Regions from separate parts of the Streptomyces sp. Wb2n-11 genome, predicted to be linked through region 3. Evidence: riboswitches for the same ligand, from Rfam matches in the RefSeq annotation. Region 3 holds a riboswitch; each other region holds the start of a gene.
The links. Region 3 has a riboswitch for cyclic di-AMP ahead of BN1555_RS17070 (M23 family metallopeptidase). Riboswitches for the same ligand answer to the same signal wherever they lie in the genome.
Positions count from the first base shown of each region.

Region 1: linked by a shared signal. The riboswitch ahead of BN1555_RS03570 (M23 family metallopeptidase) and the one ahead of BN1555_RS17070 (M23 family metallopeptidase) in region 3 are both predicted to bind cyclic di-AMP.
Region 2: linked by a shared signal. The riboswitch ahead of BN1555_RS07400 (M23 family metallopeptidase) and the one ahead of BN1555_RS17070 (M23 family metallopeptidase) in region 3 are both predicted to bind cyclic di-AMP.

Region 1 covers NZ_CVPB01000001.1:803,786-808,699, forward strand. Annotated here, with positions in the region: gene BN1555_RS03555 (STM4012 family radical SAM protein) at 1-219, shown strand, start outside; gene BN1555_RS03560 (STM4011 family radical SAM protein) at 356-1,264, shown strand; gene BN1555_RS03565 (SGNH/GDSL hydrolase family protein) at 1,217-2,008, opposite strand; gene BN1555_RS03570 (M23 family metallopeptidase) at 2,201-3,151, opposite strand; cyclic di-AMP (ydaO/yuaA leader) riboswitch at 3,154-3,328, opposite strand; partial or broken gene BN1555_RS03575 (alpha-galactosidase) at 3,713-4,914, opposite strand, start outside.
Region 2 covers NZ_CVPB01000001.1:1,674,569-1,679,482, forward strand. Annotated here, with positions in the region: gene BN1555_RS07395 (GntR family transcriptional regulator) at 1-649, opposite strand, end outside; gene BN1555_RS07400 (M23 family metallopeptidase) at 820-1,650, opposite strand; cyclic di-AMP (ydaO/yuaA leader) riboswitch at 1,663-1,829, opposite strand; gene BN1555_RS07405 (M16 family metallopeptidase) at 2,059-3,426, opposite strand; gene BN1555_RS07410 (M16 family metallopeptidase) at 3,447-4,820, opposite strand.
Region 3 covers NZ_CVPB01000001.1:3,738,455-3,743,368, forward strand. Annotated here, with positions in the region: gene BN1555_RS17060 (PP2C family protein-serine/threonine phosphatase) at 1-652, shown strand, start outside; gene BN1555_RS17065 (DUF2332 domain-containing protein) at 561-1,574, opposite strand; cyclic di-AMP (ydaO/yuaA leader) riboswitch at 1,832-1,978, shown strand; partial or broken gene BN1555_RS17070 (M23 family metallopeptidase) at 2,023-3,095, shown strand; gene BN1555_RS17075 (PrsW family intramembrane metalloprotease) at 3,171-4,664, opposite strand; gene trmB (tRNA (guanosine(46)-N7)-methyltransferase TrmB) at 4,739-4,914, opposite strand, start outside.

The DNA of each region.
Region 1 (4,914 bases), 2.9 Mb from region 3:
ATGCGCCTGACGGACTACGCCGAGCGGTTCGGCACGGCGCCGGCCGACGACTTCCCCGCCGAACTCGGCCGCTTCGCCGCCCGCGGCTGGCTCGACGACGGCGCGCCGAAGGACCTGCTCCGGCTGTCCGCCGACGGCCTCGCGTACTCCGACGCGCTCGGCCCGGAACTCTTCTCCGACTCCGTACGGGCCGCCATGGCCGCGTACGAACCGAAGTGAGCCCGGCCATGGAGCCGAAGGACCTGCTCCGGCTGTCCGCCGACGGCCTCGCGTACTCCGACGCGCTCGGCCCGGAACTCTTCTCCGACTCCGTACGGGCCGCCATGGCCGCGTACGAACCGAAGTGAGCCCGGCCATGGACCTGACGATCCTCTACCGCGGCCCGCTCGCCTCCTGCGACTACGACTGTCCGTACTGCCCGTTCGCCAAGCGCCGCGACAGCCGCGAGCAGTTGCGCGCCGACCGCGCCGCGCTGGAGCGCTTCACCGAGTGGGCCGCCGCGCAGACGAACGGCGACCGCCTCTCGGTGCTCCTCACCCCGTGGGGCGAGGGCCTGGTCCGCTCCTGGTACCGCCGCGCCCTCACCGAGCTGTCCCGCATGCCGCACGTCCGGCGCGTCGCCATCCAGACCAACCTCAGCTGCCGCACCGACTGGCTCACCGAAGCAGGCGCCGACCTCGGCACGCTCGCGCTGTGGTGCACGTACCACCCGGGGCAGACACCGTACGGCCGTTTCCTCGCCAAGTGCCGCGAACTGACCGTCCGCGGCGTGCGGTTCAGCGTCGGCGTGGTCGGCTTCCCCGAGCACCTCGAAGAGGCGCGCAGGCTGCGCGCCGCGCTCCCCTCCGAGGTCTACCTGTGGGTCAACGCGGCCGAGGGCCGCACCTACACGGACGAGGAGGCCGGACACTGGACGGCTCTGGACCCCCTCTTCCCGTACAGCCGCCACCCGCACCGCTCCGCCGGTCTGCCCTGCCGGACCGGCGAATCGGTGATCTCGGTGGACGGCGAGGGCACGGTGCGCCGCTGCCACTTCGTGCGCGCCGAGCTCGGCAACCTCTACGACGGCTCGTACCGGCAGGCACTGCGTCCGCGTGCCTGCCCCCTCGCCGTCTGCGACTGCCACATCGGCTACGTCCACCTGGAGACGCTGCCGCTGTACGACGTGTTCGCGGGCGGCGTCCTGGAACGCGTCCCCGGCGCACCTGCCGCCCTCTCACAAGGGCAGCAGGTCGGGCCGCTTCGCCTCGACGTGGTCACCTGAGGACTCCCCGCGCAGCCGGCGCCCGATCCACGGCACCAGGTGCTCCCGCGCCCACTGGATGTTGTCCCGGCGCACCTCCAGCACGCCGCGCGGCGCCATCGGCGGCCACGCCTGGTCCGGGTCGGCCGGGACGTCGAGCCCGAGCACCTGCGCGGCGCGCAGCGCCACCCGGGTGTGGCCCTCGGGCGAGAGGTGCAGCCGGTCGCCGTCCCAGGCGCGCCGGTCCTGGATGGACTTGAGCGACCACAGGTCGAGCACCGGGCAGCCGTACCGGTCGGCGACCGCCCGTACGTGCGCCGTGTACGTCGCGATCTTGCCGCGCAGATGACGCAGCACGGGCATGGTGCGCGTGTCGAAGCCGGTGGTCACCATCACGGTGCCCACGGCGCCGGCGAGGTCGGCCACGGCCCGCTCGAAGCGCTCGGCGACGTCGTCGGGGTCGCTGCCGGGCCGGAGGATGTCGTTGCCGCCGGCGCAGAAGCTCACCAGGTCGGGTGCGAGCGCCTTCGCGCGCGGGACCTGCTCCGCCACGATCTGGTCGAGGAGACGGCCGCGTACGGCGAGGTTGGCGTAGCGGAACGTGTGCTCGGGTACGCGGTCGTCGAGGAGTACGGCGAGCCGGTCGGCCCAGCCGATGAACGCACCGTCGGGTCCGGGATCTCCGACGCCTTCGGTGAAGCTGTCGCCGATCGCCGCGTACGACCCGATGGTGCCTGCGCTGAATGATCTCGAATCGTCTGCCACGTCGGCACATCCTTCACCGGAATGAGTGACCTACGCCACCGTAGGGAGGGGTTGACGTGGGGTGATATAGGACACCGGTCAAGCTTTGTCCAACCCGGAATAGACCAAAAAATGCGCATACGCCCCCTTCCGCCGCCCGGTGCGGGCGGCGGAAGGGGGCGTACAGGAGCGTTCAGGCCGACCCGGGAGGGATCAGACGGTGACGCCGTGGCCGCGCAGGTAGGCCAGCGGGTCGACGTCCGAGCCGTAGCTCGGGCCGGTCCGGATCTCGAAGTGCAGGTGCGGGCCGGTCGAGTTGCCCGTGGAGCCGGAGAGGCCTATCTGTGTGCCGCCGCCGACGCTCTGGCCGGAGGAGACGGACAGCGAGGACAGGTGGGCGTACTGCGAGTACCGGCCGTCGTCGTGCTTGATGACGACCTCGTTGCCGTACGAGCCGCTCCAGCCCGCGGAGACGACGGTGCCGGCACCGACGGCCTTGACCGGGGTGCCGCTGGCCGCGGCGAAGTCGACGCCCGTGTGGTAGCCACTGGACCAGCTGCCGCCGGCGGCGCGGTACGGGGTGGTGACGCTCGCGGAGACCGGGGCGGTGAAGCCGGATCCGGTGCTCTGGGCGGCGGAGGCGGAGTTCACGGAAGTGGACTCCTCGGCCTTGGCCTCGGTCTTGGCCTCGGCCTTGGGAGCGGCGGCCTCGGCCTTGGGCGCGGCAGGAGCCTCGGCCGCAGGCTTCGCCTGCTTCGCCGGGGCCTGCTTCGCCGGGGCCTGCTTCGCGGGCGCCGACGCCTTGGCGCCGATGGTCAGCTCCATGCCCGGCAGGATCAGCGAGGGGTTGCCGCCGACGACCTCACGGTTGTCCTCGTACAGCTTCTGCCAGCCACCGCGCACGTTCTGCTCTTCGGCGATCTTCGACAGGTAGTCCCCGGAGACCACGGAGTAGATCTTGGTGCTGGTCTTCTTCTGCGGCGTCGCCTTCTCGGACACCGCGGCGGCGGACGCGGCGGCCGGGGCTGCGGCCTTCTCCGCGGCGTTCGCACCGGTGGCGGTGATCAGGGGAAGTGCGAGTACGGCTCCGCCCGCTCCCGCGGCGACAATTCCGCGAGTGATCGAGTTGGACCTCGGGCGGCGGTGCTTACCCTTTGCGGGCATGGAACATTCCTCTCCGGCGCCTACGAGGTGAGCTGTCGGGTTCGGGCTGGAGATGCCCGGCCGCGCTGCTGCGCGACTTCACCCCAAGCCGGTCCGGACGCACGAGACGTCCGGATCACCGGCGTACTTACCTGGGTCCCCCGCTCCTGCCAACGCGTGAGTGAGTGAGTGCGGATTCCGGGAGGTGGCAGGATTCGGCGGTCCACCCGGATTGCGGTGACCGTAAGCCGACGGGGGTCCCCCGTACAAGCCAGTCCATTCACACGGGCATTGCCTGACGGGAATTCACCACGGAATTCCCGTCACCCTCCGTGGATTACGGATCTTTACGCACCGCCCGTGAACCGGCATTTGCACCCGGAGCTTCGCCACGCACTGTCACGAATATGATCCTGCTCACCAGCGGCCTCTGCCATTTCCCGGCCCTACAAGGGAAGTTGCCCCAGAATCGTCCGTTTCACCCCAAATGCAACCCATCTCCCCGACCGTGGACCGCAAGGGTCGGGAAGGGGAAGCGGGAAGGGCGCGGGAAGAACATGGAGGAGCGGGGAGGAACAGGGCTCAGACCCTCCTCAGCCGGAAGACCGCGGCATCGAGGTCACCGCGCAGCGCGGTGCGCAGTCCCCGGTGGAGCAGTACGGAACCCCGGTGCACGGCCGAGGTGTCGAGGCAGGCGTACGCCGCGTCCGGGTCGAGCCCGCGCAGGCGCAGCGGAGGCTGCTGCTCGCCGTAGTGCTGGGCCTGGAGCCAGGCGAGGACGACGGTGTCGTCCCCGCGTACGTACTGGACCGCGCTGAGCCCGCCCTCGGGCGCCCGCAGCCGGTACAGCTCGCCGTGCTGCACGACCGGCCGGATCTCCTTGTACAGGTCCACCCACTCGCGCGCCTCGGCGATCTCGTCCTCGCTCCACCCGGCCAGGTCGCCGCCGATGCCGAGCACCCCCGCCATCGCGCTCACGAAGCGGAAGCGCAGCGAGCTGACCCGCCCGTTGAGCTGCGTGTTGGGGCTGTCGGTGACCCAGGCGGCCATCGCCCGCGCCGGGTGCAGCTGGCTGAAGCCGTGCTGGATGGCGAGCCGGTCCAGCGGGTCGGTGTTGTCGGAGGTCCACACCTGGTCGGTACGGGAGAGAATCCCGAGGTCGATCCGGCCGCCGCCCCCGAACAGGACTCGAAGGCGACGTCCGGATGCGCGGCCCGCAGCCGGTCGAGGAGCGCGTACAGCGCGTGCACATGCTCGGTCCACAGCTTCTGCGGGTACGGTTCGCCCGGCCAGCCCGCGTCGGTGAAGCAGCGGTTGAAGTCCCACTTCACGTAGTCGACGGGAGCGCTCGACAGCAGCCCGTGGAGCTGGTCCCAGAGGTACGCCTGGACGTCGCCGCGCGCGAGGTTGAGGACGAGCTGGTTGCGGAACTCGGTACGGGTGCGGCCGGGATGGTGCTGCACCCAGTCGGGGTGCGCCCGGTACAGGTCACTGTCCGCGTTCACCATCTCCGGCTCGACCCAGATCCCGAACCGCATGCCCAGGCCGTGCACTTCGTCCGCGAGCGGCCCCAGCCCGCCGGGGAAGCGGTCCGGGTTCGGCGTCCAGTCGCCGAGCCCGGCGCGGTCACTGGTCCGGGCGCCGAACCAGGCGTCGTCCACGACGAACAGCTCCACGCCGATGTCGGCGGCCCGCCGCGCGAGGACGCGCTGCTGTTCCTCGGAGATGTCGAAGCCGGTCGCCTCCCAGGAGTTGTAGAGGACGGGCCGCTCGCGGTCCGCGCC
Region 2 (4,914 bases), 2.1 Mb from region 3:
TCCTCACGCTCTCCTGCCGCGGCCCGGGGCGCCGCAACCGGTGCGCGGCCACCGCCCGTTCGGCGTGCAGGGCCGTAAGCGCCCGGGCCCGCCGCGCGTCGCCGCGTGCCACGGCGTCGACGATCGCACCGCGTTCGGCCCAGGACTCGACGGGGCGGGCGGGCTGCTCGACGACGTACATCCAGGTGATCTTGTGCCCGAGCTGGGTGAGCAGGGTCGTGAGGCCGGGGCTGCCGGACGCCTGGGCGAGCGTCTCGTGGAACCAGCCGCCCAGGGAGCTCAGGTCCTCGCCCTCGCCCCGGCGGGCCCGCTCCTGGCCGAGCCTGACCAGGCCGCGCAACACCTTGAGGTGCGCCTCGGTGCGCCTCTGGGCTGCGCGGGCCGCCCCCAGCGGCTCCAGCAGCATCCTGACCTCCAGGAGGTCCGCGGCCTCCTGCTCGGTGGGTTCGGCCACGCAGGCGCCCGCGTGCCGGCGGGTGGTGACGAACCCCTCGGACTCCAGCGTGCGCAGGGCCTCCCGCACCGGGACGCGTGAGACGCCGTAACGGCGCGCCAGCAGCTCTTCGGTGAGCCGGCTGCCCCGCTCGAAGACGCCGGAGACGATGTCGTCACGGATCGCCGTGCATACCGATTGCGCGGGAACGCGCATGAGCGGACCTCCGCCTCGTCTCCCGCGAAACGCGGTCGATTGACACCTGTTCGGCGACTCTATTGCAGCGGTGCGCAATTTCCGACGGGCGGCGGGAATTCATGGATATCTTTTGGCCAACGCCGAAGGCCCCGGCGGGAAGCCGGGGCCTTCCGGAAAACCGGGGTGCGTCAGACGTTCACGCCGTGCGCGCGCAGGTACGCGACCGGGTCCATGTCGGAGCCGTACTCGGGAGACGTACGGGCCTCGAAGTGCAGGTGCGGGCCCGTCGAGTTGCCGGTCGAACCCGAGAGGCCTATCTGCTGGCCCGGGGCGACGGCCTGGCCGACGGAGACGCCGATGGACGACAGGTGGCCGTACTGCGTGTAGGTGCCGTCGTTCATCCTGACGACGACGTTGTTGCCGTACGCCCCGCCCCAGCCGGCCTCGACGACGGTGCCCGCACCGACGGCCACGACGGAACTGCCGGACGCGGCGCGGAAGTCGATGCCGGAGTGGCTGCCGGAGGACCAGAGCGAGCCGCCGCTCCGGTAGCCGGTGGTCACGACGGAACCGGCGACCGGAAGGGTGTAGGCCGTGAGGCGCTCACGCTCCGCCGCACGGGCGGCGCGCTCCTCGGCCTCGCGTTCCTCGCGCTCCTTCTCGGCCCTGGCTTCCGCCTTGCGCCTGGCCTCCGCCTTGCGCTCCGCCTCCGCCTTGCGCTCCGCCTCGGCCCTGCGCTCGGCCTCCGCCTTGTCGGCGGCGTGCTGCTGCGCCTCGGCCTGGGCGGCGACCTGGGCGGCGAGGGAGTCGCCGATGACGAGGGCCTGGGTCAGGCCGGTCGTCCCGGCGGAGTGGGCCGCGTCGGCGCCGGCGCCGGCGGCGAGGGCCGGAGAGGCCAGGCTCCCGATGGCACCGGTCGTCGCGAGGGTGGCCACGCCCGCGAGGTTCGCGCTCCTGCGCGTCAGACGGCCCGGACGGCCCGGACGACGGTGCTTCCCGGTGGCACGGGTGAACGCCATGAAGTGGCTGGTCCTTTCCTTCCTTCTCGCCTACCGGGTTAGCTGACGGGTTCGGAGCAGGAAGGTCTCCTACGGACCCCTCTCCGTACGCACGGAAGGACGTCCGATTCACCCCAGGGACGGTTTGGGTCCCCGGCTCCCCAGGCTCGCGCCTGACGGGGACTCGGCGATGACTGTCCGGTGCCGCGGATGCGGCTCACTGCTGACGGACAGCCGGACCGACGCTAAACGGGAGATCTTTCAATCACCAAAAAGACATCGCACTTTGTAACGCACCCCACAGACCAGAAAGGCAACCTCCACAACAAAACGGACATACCCAAAGGACCCCGGCAGCTTGTCGGCCACCGGGGTCCCTCTACCTCCCGTTTTGAGGGAGTTGCGCCATCGGCTCGGACGGGCGGACCGTCAGCCGGCGACCACCGTCACGTCACCGATGCCGAGCGCCCTGACGGGCTCCTCGATCCGCGACGCGTCCCCGACGAGGACCGTGACCAGGCGGTCCTCGGGGAAGGCGCTGACGACCGCCGCGGTGGCCTCCACCGTGCCCGTCTCGGCGAGGCGGGCGTACAGCTGGGCCTGGAAGTCGTCCGGCAGGTGCTGCTCGACCTGGTCGGCGAGCGTGCCGGCGACGGCGGCCGCCGTCTCGTACTTGAGCGGTGCGACACCCACCAGGTTCTGCACGGCGACGTCGCGCTCGGTGTCGGTGAGGCCCTCGGCCGCGAGGGTGCGCAGCACCTTCCACAGGTCTTCGAGCGCCGGACCCGTGGACTCCGTGTCCACCGAACCACTGATCGCCAGCATCGACGCGCCCGACCCGTCCGGCGCGGAGCGCAGCACCTGGCCGAAGGCGCGCACGCCGTACGTGTAGCCCTTCTCCTCGCGCAGGACGCGGTCCAGGCGGGAGGTGAGCGTGCCGCCCAGGCAGTACGTGCCGAGGACCTGGGCCGGCCAGACGCGGTCGTGCCGGTCGGGGCCGATCCGGCCGATGAGCAGCTGCGTCTGGACCGCGCCGGGGCGGTCCACGATGACCACACGGCCCGTGTCGTCTGCCGTCACCGGCGGTACGGGGCGGGGCTCGGCGGTGTCGCCCTTCCACGCCCCCAGGGTGTCGGCCAGTACGGCGTCCAGGTCGGTGCCGTCGAGGTCGCCGACGATCACGGCGGTGGCGGTCGCGGGACGCACGTGCGCCGCGTAGAAGCCCTTCACCGCTGTGGCGTCGATGCGCTTCACCGTCTCCTCGGTGCCCTGGCGCGGCCGCGACATGCGCGAGGTGGCCGGGAACAGCTCCTTGGAGAGCTGCTTGGCGGCGCGGCGGGACGGGTTGGCCGTCTCGTGCGGGATCTCGTCGAGCCGGTTGGCCACCAGCCGCTCGATCTCGCCGTCCGCGAAGGCGGGCGCGCGCAGCGCGTCGGCGAGCAGGCCGAGCGCCTTGGGCAGCCGGGAGACCGGGACCTCCAGGGAGACCCGGACGCCCGGATGGTCGGCGTACGCGTCGAGCGTGGCGCCGCAGCGCTCCAGCTCGGCGGCGAACTCCTCGGCGGAGTGCTTGTCGGTGCCCTCGGAGAGGGCCCGCGACATGATCGTGGCCACGCCGTCGAGGCCCTCGGGCTCGGCCTCCAGGGGGGCCGCGAGGAAGACCTCGACCGCCATGACCTGCTGGCCGGGGCGGTGGCAGCGCAGGACGGTCAGGCCATTGGGCAGGGAGCCCCGCTCGGGGGCGGGGAACGCCCACGGCGTGGGGGTGCCCGCCTGCGGCCGGGGGTGGAATTCCATGCTCACGGCTGCGGTGTCGGTCACTTGTCCGCCCCTTCCTGCGTACCGGCCGCACCGGCGGCGTCTGCGGTGTCGTCGGCTGCGTCCGCCGCGTGTGTCGGCTCGTACACCAGGACCGCTCTGTTGTCCGGGCGCAGGCGGGCCCTGGCCGCCGCCCGGACCTCCTCCGCCGTGATCTCCAGGACGCGCTGGACGGCGGTCAGCGCGAGCTGGGGGTCGCCGAACAGGACGGCGTACCGGCAGAGTTCGTCGGCGCGGCCCGCGACCGTGCCGAGCCGGTCGAGCCACTCGCGCTCCAGCTGGGCCTGCGCGCGCTCCATCTCCTCGGGCGTGGGGCCCTCGGCGGCGAAGCGGGCCAGTTCCTCGTCGACGGCGCGCTCGATGTCGGGCACCTCGACGCCGGCCGACGTCTTGACGTCCAGCCAGCCGAGCGAGGGGGCGCCGGCGAGGCGCAGCAGCCCGAAACCGGCGGCGACGGCCGTCCGGTCGCGGCGGACCAGGCGGTTGTGCAGCCGGGAGGACTCGCCGCCGCCGAGGACGGTCAGGGCCAGGTCGGCGGCGTCGGCCTCGCGGGTGCCGTCGTGCGGCAGCCGGTAGGCCGCCATCAGCGCGCGGGCCGGGACCTCTTCGTGGATCTCCTCGCGGAGCTCCTCGCCGATGATGTCGGGCAGCGTCCCGTCGCGCGGCGGCTGCTTGCCGGCGTGGGACGGGATGGAGCCGAAGTACTTCTCGATCCAGGCGAGCGTCTGCTCCGGGTCGATGTCGCCGACGACCGAGAGCACCGCGTTGTTGGGCGCGTAGTACGTACGGAAGAAGGCGCGCGCGTCCTCGAGGGTCGCGGCGTCCAGGTCGGCCATCGACCCGATCGGCGTGTGGTGGTACGGGTGGCCCTCCGGGTAGGAGAGGGCGGTCAGCTTCTCGAACGCGGTGCCGTACGGAACGTTGTCGTACCGCTGGCGGCGCTCGTTCTTGACGACGTCGCGCTGGTTCTCCATGGACTCCTCGTCGAGCGCGGAGAGCAGCGAGCCCATCCGGTCGGCTTCCAGCCACAGAGCCAGCTCCACCTGGTGGGCGGGCATCGTCTCGAAGTAGTTGGTGCGCTCGAAGCTGGTCGTGCCGTTGAGCGAACCGCCCGCACCCTGCACCAGCTCGAAGTGGCCGTTGCCCTTGACCTGTGCCGAGCCCTGGAACATCAGGTGCTCGAAAAGGTGAGCAAGACCGGTACGGCCCTTGACCTCGTGGCGCGAGCCCACGTCGTACCAGAGGCAGACCGCGGCGACCGGGGTCAGGTGGTCCTCGGAGAGCACCACGCGCAGGCCATTGGCCAGCCGGTGCTCGGTCGCTGTCAGGCCGCCGGAACCGGCCTGCGCTGTGGCCGTGTGACCCATGGGCATGTACGTCCCTTCGATCGCGATATGGAGAAGTCCTGCCACTGTATGCAAGCGCACTGACGCCTGGCGAAGTTCCCGGCCGGTGTACGCCCTCAGG
Region 3 (4,914 bases):
CATCGGGGCGTTCCGGGAGGCCGCCGAGCAGGAGAGGTCGCTCGAAGGTGTCGTGCAGCGGTTGGAACGGGCGCTCATGCGGGAGGGCGCGCGGCGGGACGGGATCGACGCCTTCGAGGGGTTCACGACCGCCGTGCTCGCCGAGATCCCGCGCGGCCAGGGTGTCGTGCGGCTGGTCAACCGCGGCCATCCTGAGCCGCTCATGCTGTACGCCGACGGGGCTCTCACGGAGATCGTGCCGGACGAGGCCGCGCTGCCGCTGGGGATGGGCGAGCTGGGGACCTGGCCCGACCGGGCCCAGGAGCGCGCGTTCCCGCCGGGCGCCACGCTGCTGCTCTTCACGGACGGCCTCTCCGAGGCCAGGAACGCCGACGGCGTCTTCTACGATCCGCCCGCGCGGCTGCGCGGGCGGATCTTCCCGGGCCCCGAGGAACTGCTGGACGCGATCACCGACGACGTACGGCTGCACACGCACGGGGCCGCCACGGACGACATGGCCCTGCTGGCGGTCGCGCGGCCCGCCGAGGGACAGCCGGACCGCCGCCGGACCGTGAGCCTGGTCAGGCGGGTGGCGTCACACCCGTCGCGCCCGTCCCACCCGGCACCCTCGTCGCACCGAACCAGTGGAGACTCTGACCGTGCGGAGCGGTGAAGGCGACCACGCGCTCGTCGAGGGCGAGGGTGAGCAGGTGCTCGTCGTCGGGGGCGGGGGCGTCGAGCCGGGGCAGCACGGTGTGGTGCTCGTTGGAGATCCAGTGGCCCGGCAGCTCGCGGACGAGCGCGGCGAACTCCTCGCGGCGGGCGAGCGGCAGGTAGGTCAGTACGGCGGTGTGGAAGACGACCAGGGTGGCGTCCGCCGGGGCTTCGGCGGCCAGCGCCGGGAGTTCGTCGACGAGGTCGCCGCGGACGATGCGGGGGCGGGGCGCCGTACGTACGGCCTCGATGGCGGCGAGCTGCTGCCGCGGGCGCTCCGCGCGGCCCGGCCAGATCAGTGACTGGAGCCAGCGGACGTCTTCCTCGTCGGTGGTGTCGAGGGGGTTGAGGTCGATGCCGGCGCGCCAGGCGATGCCGGGCAGCGCGGTGGGGAGGGGTGCGGGGCCCTCCGTACGGCAGTCGAAGGTGACGGGGGAGGAGCCCAGGACGGCGCCGCCGTCGTAGCGGTAGGCGTAGCGGTCGGGGTGGAGGCACAGGCCGGCGGAGGCGCCGACCTCGATGAGGGCGAGGGGCTGCGGGAGCGCGGCGAGGAGGGGCAGCAGGGTGGCGCAGCGGGCGGGCTCGTTGGTCTGGGTGAAGCGGGTCAGCACGACGGCGCGTACGGCGTCCCAGTGGGCCAGGGTCCAGGCGCGGAAGGGCGCCCACCGCTCGGAGGGGCCGCCGAGGAAGCGGACGGCCGCGAGGAGGAGATTGGGCTGCTGCTTGTTGCCGGGCGGCAGGGCGGCGATGAGGGCGCAGAGGTCCTCGTCCTCGCTGATGCGGGCGGTGAGTTCGGCGTAGGCGGGGGAGACGCCGCGCGCCTGCTGTTCGGAGAACTCGCGGTAGCGGTCGGCCACGGACCGCGTGCTGTTGACAACCATGACGACGAAACTAGGCCCGCGACGCTGCGTAGTCGTAAGACGCCACTACGCATAACGATTGACGAACCGTCATGGAAGCGAGGTTTCAGAGTGTCGATCGGGGGCAGATCAACTCGCCCCACTACGACCGCTTGTGTGGTGATTGATTCAGGTCGATATCGTTAACGATCAACGGGAACAGCTTGGAAAGCGGACCTGGTGTCTATTAACGTTCGATAACGCAGCGCGGTCGTCCCAGTCGTCGCAAGAGGCGACACCGTGCGCACGCGCCGAATTCCGCAAGGGAACCGGGGAACCACGTTCCTTGGGGTGAATCGGACTCCTTCGTACCTACGAGGAGCCCGTAGGAGACCTTCCTGCTCCGAACCCGTCAGCTAACCCGGTAGGCGAGAAGGAAGGAAAGGAGCACGCCTCCGTGGCGTCCAACAGGCCTGCCCCCGAAGCCACCCTGCCCTCTTACGGGTACGAGGTACCGAACGCCGCCGGCATTCCCGGTGGCGCGGAGGGAACCTGGGAAGAGTGGAATCCCACCGAGGAGTCCATCCGTCCCGTGCGCGGCCGTCATCGCGTCGCCAAGCAGCGCGGCGGAATCGGCCGTAGTTCCACCGTTCTCGGCGTCGGCGTCATCGCCGCGGTCGGCGCGGGGGCATAGCCACCGCGCAGGACAAGCCGGCCGTCTCGATCTCCCTTCCCGACGCGATCGCGGACTCGCTGCCCGACGCCAAGTCCCTTCCCGGCATAGGCGCCTGGATGCCCGGCGACTCGGGCTCCGGCGGCCAGGCGGGTACGGGCACGGCGGGCCAAGCGACCCTGGCCGCCGCCCCGCTCACCACCGCGGGCGTCTCCACCGCCGACGCGCAGCAGGGCACCACCGACGCGGGCGAGGCACTGCGCGCCCGCATCCTCCAGCAGGCCGAGCAGCAGCAGGACGCGGCCGACACCGAGGCCAAGGTGGCCGCCGAGGCGAAGGCCGCCGAGCAGGCAGCGGCCGAGGCGGCCGAGCAGCAGAGCGCGGCGGAGGCCAAGGCCGAGGAGGAGAAGCGGAAGGCCGAGGAGGAGAAGCGGAAGGCGGAGGAAGAGGCCGCGCGCAAGGCCGAGCAGGAGCGGCTCGCCAAGCTGGCCGCCAGCTACTCGCTGCCGCTCTCTTCGTACACGCTCACCTCCACCTACGGCCAGTCCGGCTCGATGTGGTCCTCCGGCCACCACACCGGCCTGGACTTCGCCGCCCCGAAGGGCACGCCGCTCAAGGCCGTGCACGGCGGCACCATCAAATCGGCGGGCTGGTCGGGCGCGTACGGCTACCGCATCGTCCTGGAGCTCCCGGACGGCACGGAGATCTGGTACTGCCACCTCTCCTCGATGACCGTCACCTCCGGAGAGGTCGGAACGGGCGACGTCATCGGCCGGGTGGGCGCCACCGGCAATGTGACGGGAGACCACCTGCACCTCGAAGTGCACACGCCCGGCGGCGCCGGCATCGACCCGGCCGCGTGGCTGCGGGACAAGGGCCTCACGGTCTGACGGCATTCCCCGCGGTTCCCCTCGATCCCCGGCAGTCCTGGCACACACCCCCCGTCGCCAGGGCTGCCGGCTCTGTTACCGCTGCTGCTGCCGGTACGGGTTGTGGACGGCGTGGTCCCGGTGGGGGGCGGAGCGCTGGGGCGGCGGTCCGTACCACGGCGCCGGCGACGGCCACGGGTACGGCCGGGTCCGCCACGGGGGCGCTGGCGGGGCCCACACCCGGCTCGTCGCCCGCGCCGCGTACTCCAGGGCCGGCCCGGCCACGTCCCTGCGCTGCCACAGGTGGTGCAGCAGCTCCTGCTCGCGTGCGGTGAAGTCCGGGCCCGCCGCGCCGCGGTGGGCCCGGTGGCGCAGGAGGGCCAGGGACGTCGCGAAGACCTCGTACTCGGCGACGGCACGGGCGGCGGCCCGGGACGCGGCCCGCCCGCCGGATGCCGCCTGGTTTCCGTACGGACCGCTTCCGTACGGACCGCTTCCGTACGGACCGCTTCCGTACGCGCGCGCCGCCGCGCCCCGTGCCAGCGAACGGGCCCGCATCGAGGCGAGCGCGGCCGGCTCGGCCGGCCGCAGCCAGCCGGCGGCGGCGTAGGCGGGCAGTTCGGCGGCGATCGTGCGCAGTTCGCGCTGGCGCGTCCAGATCACCAGCCAGGTCAGCAGCGCGAAGGCGGGGACCATGAAGGCGGCGTACACCGCGTAGAAGCCGTACGTCCCGAAGGCCGCGGAGCCGTTCCACAGGGCGTGCACGCCCATGGCGAGCACCAGACCGAGCAGCGGCAGCGCGATCCGCCGCCACCGGCCCGGGCGCCGCTGCGGCGCGAGCGCGGCGAGCCCGAAGCCGATACCCGTCAGCACCGTGAACAGCGGGTGCGCGAACGGCGACATCACGATGCGTACGAAGAAGGTCGCCGCGGTCACCGAGGCGAGGCCGGAGGCACCCGCCGCCTGGTCCTCACCGAAGGCGTTGCCGAGATAGAGGATGTTCTCGGTGAAGGCGAAGCCGGTCGCCGTGAAGCCGGCGACGACCACTCCGTCGACGATCCCGGTGAAGTCCCGTCTGCGGAAAAGGAAGATCAGCAGTATCGCCGCCGCCTTCGCGCTCTCCTCGACGACCGGGGCTATCACCGTCGCGCCGAGGGATTCGGCCCCCGCCGGATCGGCGGTGGCCGTGGCTATCCAACGGGTCGCGAAACTGTTCGCGATGATCGCGACGAGGGCCGCGGCGAACGCGCCCCAGGCGAAGGCGAAGACGAGGTTCCGCCAGGGTTCGGGCTCAACCCGGTCCAGCCAGAGGAACGCGGCGGCCAGCAGCGGCACCGGCAGCACCGCCAGCCCCAGGCCCACCAGGAAGCCCTGGGTACCGGTCTGGTCGCGGACGATCGCCAGGATCACCAGGGCGCAGAGCGCGAGCAGCGTGATCACCGCGCCCGCGCGCACCGCCCTGGCACGCCGCCGGGCGCGGCGCGGCTTGTAGTGCCAGTGCGCAGGCGGCGGTACGGCGGTGAACTGCGGCTGCTGCTCACAGTCCGGGACCGCCGGGTGGTGCCGGGGGTGCGGAGGCGACTCGTACACCCGACGACCCTAACGAGGGGTACGGACAGCCGGCGATGCCCAGGGACTCTGCCCGTGGGTTCTGGTCGCGGGTTCTACTTGCGGCGGAACAACAGGTCGTGCACGACATGGCCCTTGTCGAGCCCCTGCCCCTCGAAGCGGGTGAGCGGCCGGAATCCGGGCCTGGGCGCGTAGCCGCCGTCCGGCACGGTGTTCTCGAAGCCGGGGTGAGCGGTGAGCACTTCCAGCATCTGCTCGGCGTACGGCTCCC